2 linked regions of the Cytobacillus luteolus genome follow. The protein of the gene in region 2 interacts with the protein of the main gene of each other region in a pairwise test. Links are inferred from orthologs where the notes say so. Each region holds a gene or a part of one and is shown on either strand. Other genes may lie near its edges. The genes, in order: lpdA and odhB.

What was found.
Region 1: the proteins of odhB (region 2) and lpdA interact in binary tests that used the Escherichia coli proteins (3 or more experiments, as listed by UniProt). The link is inferred for Cytobacillus luteolus from one-to-one orthologs.

The regions. Positions count from the first base shown.
Region 1 is NZ_JAGGKM010000002.1:493,235-496,506, forward strand. What follows is about bases 134-3,073. They hold lpdA (dihydrolipoyl dehydrogenase), read right to left. Parts: upstream 2,339-3,073; coding sequence 929-2,338; downstream 134-928. Other genes in these bases: J2Z26_RS07320 (hypothetical protein), read right to left, coding at 134-349; J2Z26_RS07325 (small peptidoglycan-associated lipoprotein), read left to right, coding at 520-885; J2Z26_RS07335 (dihydrolipoamide acetyltransferase family protein), read right to left, coding at 2,342-3,073. Also shown: J2Z26_RS07315 (polysaccharide deacetylase family protein), read right to left, coding at 1-52; more of J2Z26_RS07320, read right to left, coding at 110-133; more of J2Z26_RS07335, read right to left, coding at 3,074-3,272. UniProt on the Escherichia coli protein: Lipoamide dehydrogenase is a component of the glycine cleavage system as well as of the alpha-ketoacid dehydrogenase complexes.
Region 2 is NZ_JAGGKM010000001.1:763,883-767,214, reverse strand. Bases 244-3,243 are described here. They hold odhB (2-oxoglutarate dehydrogenase complex dihydrolipoyllysine-residue succinyltransferase), read right to left. Parts: upstream 2,377-3,243; coding sequence 1,111-2,376; downstream 244-1,110. Other genes in these bases: J2Z26_RS03940 (2-oxoglutarate dehydrogenase E1 component), read right to left, coding at 2,373-3,243; J2Z26_RS03950 (MFS transporter), read left to right, coding at 244-983. In the rest of the region: more of J2Z26_RS03950, read left to right, coding at 1-243; more of J2Z26_RS03940, read right to left, coding at 3,244-3,332. UniProt on the Escherichia coli protein: E2 component of the 2-oxoglutarate dehydrogenase (OGDH) complex which catalyzes the second step in the conversion of 2-oxoglutarate to succinyl-CoA and CO(2).

The sequences.
Region 1 (3,272 bases), on a different replicon or contig from region 2:
CACAGCCGGTTAAAAAAATTGCAAGGATGACTAGTCCGAGTGTTTTTTTCATGCTGCTTTCCTCCTTTTTATTTTGCACCTTTCCATTATAGTAAAAAACTGCCTCAGTTTATATAGCCAACCAAAATAACTGCTGACATGAAAAGAATGCCGCCATTGTTACTAATGTAGTGAATAATGCTTTTCGCTTTGTTAACCCAATGGTTGTTGCAACCCAGAATGCTAAATAACTAAATACAAGAAAGAGAATGGATTTAGACTTAATACTATCTTGATTTGAAACCCATGCAGCGATTGAAAAACTACTCCAAATCAAAAATTGGACCAATATTATCACATATACCCTCATAATGAAAGCCCCTTCACTTGAATTAAACATTTGTAATATATATGTTCAATTGGCGCTATCTATTTTTCATTTCTGTAACAATTACATGACAATCGAAAGAATTATTTGAAGACATGATAGAATGAATTTAGAATTTGTCGATTAACTTAGAAAGAAGTGGACCATCGTATATGAGAAGCTTAGTTATTTTTATGCTATCATTTCTTTTGCTCTCATCCTGTCATCTCGCTCAAAACACTCCATCAAGCCCTGTCTTCAACAATACAGAGAAACAATTACTATTTTTTTCTGATGAAGACAACTTGCATAATGAATCCAGCTATTATGATGCCTTATTAGAAATTAAAAAAACCTATCCTGAAATCGTTACGTCAATGAAGGTAATTCCATCTAGCGAGAAGGTCCGTTATTCAAGTTTTGATGTAGACACCTTTCCAACCTTACTTGTAATTCATGACAATCAAATCATTGCACAAATTGAGGGAGATTTATCAAAGGAAGAAATAATACAACCCTTAATTGATGTTTTAAAATAAAAATCGCTCTCAAGTAAAAATGAGAGCGATTTTGTCTGTCTATTTATTTTACAATATGAATCGGACTACCAATCGCTACCTCTGCAGCTTCCATGGTAATTTCACCTAAAGTCGGGTGAGCATGAATGGTCATTGCTAAGTCCTCAGCAGTCATACCTGCTTCAATCGCTAGTCCTAGTTCGGCAATCATATCTGAAGCACTTGGTCCAGCAATTTGCGCACCAATTACTAATCCATCCTCTTTCCGAGTAATTAGTTTCAAGAAGCCGTCAGCACTGTTAAGAGCTAATGCACGCCCGTTCGCACCGAATGGGAATTTTGATGCAGTAACATCGATACCTTCTTCTTTTGCCTCTTTTTCGGTATATCCAACAGATGCAAGCTCAGGGTCTGTAAATACGACTGCAGGGATTCCAAGGTAATCGATCTCTGAAGCATGACCAGCAATTGCTTCCGCAGCAATTTTAGCTTCATATGAAGCTTTATGAGCTAATGGTGGTCCTTCTACGATGTCACCAATCGCATAGATATTACTAACGTTTGTACGACATTGTTTATCAATTTTAATTAAACCACGTTCTGTCACTTCAATACCTACTTGCTCTAAGCCTAACTCATCTGTATTTGGACGACGACCTACCGTTACAAGTACGTAATCAGCTTCAACTGTTTTACTTTCACCTTTTACTTCAAAGGTTACTGTAGCACTATTTTCAGTTTGCTCTACACTTTTTGCCAATGCATTAGTATGGATTTCTGCACCTTTTTTCTTAAGCTTCCTTTTAACTAGTGAGCTCATTTGCTTTTCAAATCCTGATAGAATTTCATCAGCACCCTCTAAGATTGTAACCTGTGTTCCAAAGTTAGCGTAAGCTGTTCCTAGTTCTGTACCGATGTAGCCACCACCGATGACCACAAGCTTTTTCGGAATTTCCTTAAGACTTAAAGCACCGGTTGAATCCAATACTCTTCCACCATATTTAAATGCAGGTATTTCGATAGGACGAGAACCTGAAGCAATAATTGCATTTTTAAATGTGTATGTTTGTGCAGAATTTTCATCCATTACACGCACAGAATTGCTGTCAACAAAGTAGGCTTCGCCACGTACAATTTCAACTTTATTACCTTTTAGTAATCCTTCGACTCCACCAGTAAGTTTGTTGACAACGCTTGACTTCCATTCTTGCACCTTCGAAAAATCAACAGTCACATTATCAGCTTTTATACCCATATCCTCTGAATGTAACGCATGCTCATAACGATGAGCAGCTGAAATTAATGCTTTAGATGGAATACATCCAACATTAAGACAAACTCCGCCTAGTGTGCCTTTTTCAACGATTGTAACCTTTTGCCCTAGCTGGGAAGCACGAATCGCAGCAACATATCCACCAGGCCCAGCACCGATAACGAGTGTATCGGTTTCAATTGGAAAATCTCCTACTACCATTTATTACGCCTCCATTAATAATAATTGTGGGTCGTTCAATAAACGTTTAATATGATTTAAAGCATTTTGCGCAGTTGCACCATCAATCATTCGATGATCAAAACTCAAGGATAATGCTAAAACAGGAGCGACCACAATTTCTCCATTGTTTACGACTGGTTTTTCTGCAATACGGCCGATACCAAGAATCGCTACTTCTGGGTGGTTGATAACAGGTGTAAACCATTGTCCACCTGCAGAACCGATATTCGTAATTGTACAAGAAGCACCTTTCATATCGTCTGATCCAAGTTTACCGTCACGCGCTTTACCTGCTAGTTCATTTATTTCATTAGAGATTGTAAATATTGATTTACGATCTGCATCTTTTACAACAGGTACTAATAAACCTTTATCCGTATCAGCCGCGATTCCTATATTATAATAATGCTTATGAATGATTTCATCAGTTGCATCATCAAGAGATGTATTTAGTGCAGGGAATTCTCTCAATGCAGAAGTTAACGCCTTAACAACATATGGTAAATACGTTAGCTTAATACCTTTTTCTAATGCAGTACCTTTAAATTTCTTACGATGAGCAACTAGTGCTGTCACATCAACTTCATCCATTAGGGTTACATGAGGTGCAGTTTGTTTTGAATTAACCATTGCTTTTGCAATAGCCTTACGAATCCCACTCATTTTCTCACGTGTCTCTGGATATTGACCTGCAGGGATTGGTTGTTTAGCTGATGCAGCTTTTTCTTTTTCCTCTGTTTTAGTTGTAACAGTTTCTTGTGTAATAACTTCTTCTGTAGTTTCTGCTACTGTTGTTGCTGGTGCTCCACCTTGTAAGAAGGAATCGATATCCGCCATTACGATACGACCATTTTTACCCGAACCCTCAACTGCTTTAATGTCCACACCCTTTTCACGAGCATACTTACGGACA
Region 2 (3,332 bases):
TTTACGGATTAGCCGGGTTAACCCTTTCCATGTTCGTATTCTACGCGGTTGATTCTATTTGGTTGTTGTATGCTTCTCGCGTAATCGGTGGAATAGGAGCGGCGTTACTCATCCCTGCAATTTTTGCATATGTAGCAGATATCACTACTCTTGAACAACGTGCCAAAGGTAATAGCTGGGTTTCCGCTTCCATGTCACTAGGGATAGTAGTAGGACCAGGTATCGGTGGCTTTTTAGCAGATTTCGGATTAAAATTTCCTTTCCTAATCTCTGCGATTGTTTCACTTGTATCAGTGGTATTCTCTATGTTGGTTTTAAAAGAAACAGAAAGAACACAAAATGCTCAAGCCTTTGCTATGCCACATGCAGATGAACCAATGTTTAAAAAACTAATTCAATCAGTAAAAATGCCATTTTTTATTCCTCTCATTATCACCTTGGTTATGAGTTTCGGGCTAATGGCATATGAATCTGTCCTAGGATTATTTGTAGACAATCAATTTGGAGCAACTCCACAAGATATTGCCTTCATGGTTACATCGACTGGTATCGTAAGTGTAATCGTCCAACTATTTGTCGTTGACCGCATCGTTCGTTCTTTTGGAGAAGTAAAGGTACTTAATATGTTTATTGCAGTTGCTGCTTTTGGTTTCTTCCTATCTTTATTTGCTAATAGCTACGGAATGTTCTTTGTAATTTCTCTAATTATCTTCCTAGCAACATCCATTCTTCGCCCAGTGTTGAACACCCTTATTTCGAAATTAGCAGGTGATCAACAAGGCTTTGCAATGGGAATGAACAATGCATATATGAGTATCGGAAACGTGTTAGGACCAACCCTTGCTGGGATGCTCTATGATATAAAAATTACGTATCCTTTTGTCTTAGGCTTGGTGCTTCTGGCAATTACATTCTCAATCACCCTTCTATGGCAAAAACAAACCTATAAAAACAACACACATCTTAAACCTGAAAAAATATAATAAATGACAAAAATGGGGCCTGACCCCCGGTGCGTTACCACTTTAAAGCACCGGGGGTCAGGCCCCCGCTACGTTAATGCTTTAAACCGCCGGGGGTCAGGCCCCTAATGACACATAATAACACTTGTTATCCTTCCAACAGTAAGTCTTCCGGGTCTTCGAGTAGTTGTTTGATTCGAACGAGGAACTGGACTGCGTCTTTTCCATCGACGATGCGGTGGTCGTAGGATAGTGCGATATACATCATTGGTCTAACCTCGACTGTGTCGTTATCATCCACAACAATCGGACGTTTTTGAATTGAGTGCATCCCTAGTATTCCAACCTGTGGCGTATTTAAAATCGGTGTTGAGAAGAGTGATCCAAATATGCCACCATTTGTGATTGTAAAGGTTCCCCCTTGAAGGTCCTGTAATCCTAACTTATTTGTTTTTGCTTTTTCCGAAAGATTCCCAATCTCCTTTTCAATCCCCGCAAAACTTAATTTATCTGCATCTCTAACAACTGGAACAACTAATCCCTCTTCCGCTGACACAGCTATTCCAATATCATAAAACTTCTTAAGAAGAATCTCATCTCCTTGAATTTCTGCATTCAATAATGGAAACTCCTTAAGAGCTCCAATAACTGCTTTTGTGAAAAATGACATGAACCCAAGTTTTACACCGTGCTTGTTATAGAAGGAATCCTTCCGTCTGCTACGTAAATCCATGACTGCTGTCATATCAACTTCATTAAATGTCGTTAACATTGCCGCTCTCTGCTGCGCCTCAACTAACCTTTTAGCAATGGTTTGTCGTCTTCTAGACATTTTAATTCTCTCGATGTTATCGTCTTTTTCATCAACATGAGATTTCGTTCCTTTTTCCGCAGACTTTCCATTCCCCGACGTCGTCTTCTCCTTCATACCGCTTCCCTTTTCTTCAGTCTGCTGATGAGCATCCACATCCTCAACTCTTAGGCGCCCTAAAGGATCTCGCCCGGAAACTTCATTTAAATCAATTCCTAATTCTCTTGCTCTTTTTCTAGCTGCAGGTGATGCAACTGGTTGATTTCGTTTTGTATCCTCTTGTGCTGCTGACTTTTCTTCCGATTGTGATTCTTCTACAGATTCTACTTTTTCAGCATCATCTGCTTCTTCAGTAACCTCGCCAGACCCACCTTCTGCTAACCTAGCAATCACTTGACCTACTTCCACCGTATCTCCCGTTTGGAAAAGTAGTTCCTTTATAACCCCGCTATGCTCACTAGTTACCTCTATATTTACTTTATCTGTCTCAAGTTCAAGAATGGCTTCCCCTTTCTCAATGGAGTCACCTTCTTTTTTTAACCATTCACCGATCGTTCCTTCTGTCAGAGATTCAGCTAATTCCGGTACTTTAATTTCAATCATCTATTTTCCCCACCTTTATGAACAGTTAATGCTTTTTCAACAATCCACGCTTGCTCCTGTTTATGAACCTGTGGATCGCCCGTTGCTGGACTTGATCGATCCGGTCGACCAATATAATCTATCGTTAAATCCTCAGGCAATACTTCAGATAAAATTGACTGAACAAACAACCATGAACCCATATTCTTCGGCTCTTCTTGAACCCATACAACTTCGTCTAAATTAGGAAATCTCTTAATCAATTTTTCTAGCTCAACCCTTGGAAACGGATAAAGCTGCTCAATTCGTGCAATATGCACAGATTCCAATTCTACAGAAGACATTTCATCAACTTTTGTAGCAAGATCTACCGCAACTTTTCCGCTGCACAGTACTAGTCGCTTCACTTTTTCAGGAGTAGAACCAGTTCCCTCCTGCTCCAATAGTGACTTGAACCCGCCACTACTAAACTCTGAACCAACTGATCCTGACTTCGGATGACGCAGAAGACTCTTTGGCGTCATAATAATTAGTGGTCTTGCTTCCTCCATTCTGGAAGTCATTGCCTGCCTTCGTAATATGTGAAAATATTGAGCTGCACTCGTTACGTTTGCAACTGTCCAATTGTTTTCAGCTGCTGCTTGTAAAAATCGCTCCATCCTTGCACTCGAATGCTCAGGGCCTTGCCCCTCATACCCGTGTGGTAAAAGCATGACAAGACTTGATTTCTGCCCCCACTTTGCTCTACCTGAAGAAATGAACTGGTCAATGATAACTTGAGCCACATTGACAAAGTCTCCAAATTGAGCCTCCCACATGACAAGGGCATCGGGCGCTTGCACACTGTACCCATATTCATAACCGAGTACTGCAACCTCTGATAACGGACTATTGTGGATGGCAAAAGATGCATTCGCCTCGGGAAGATGGTGTAGAGGGATATACTTTTCATTCGTATCCTGGTCGTTTAACACAAG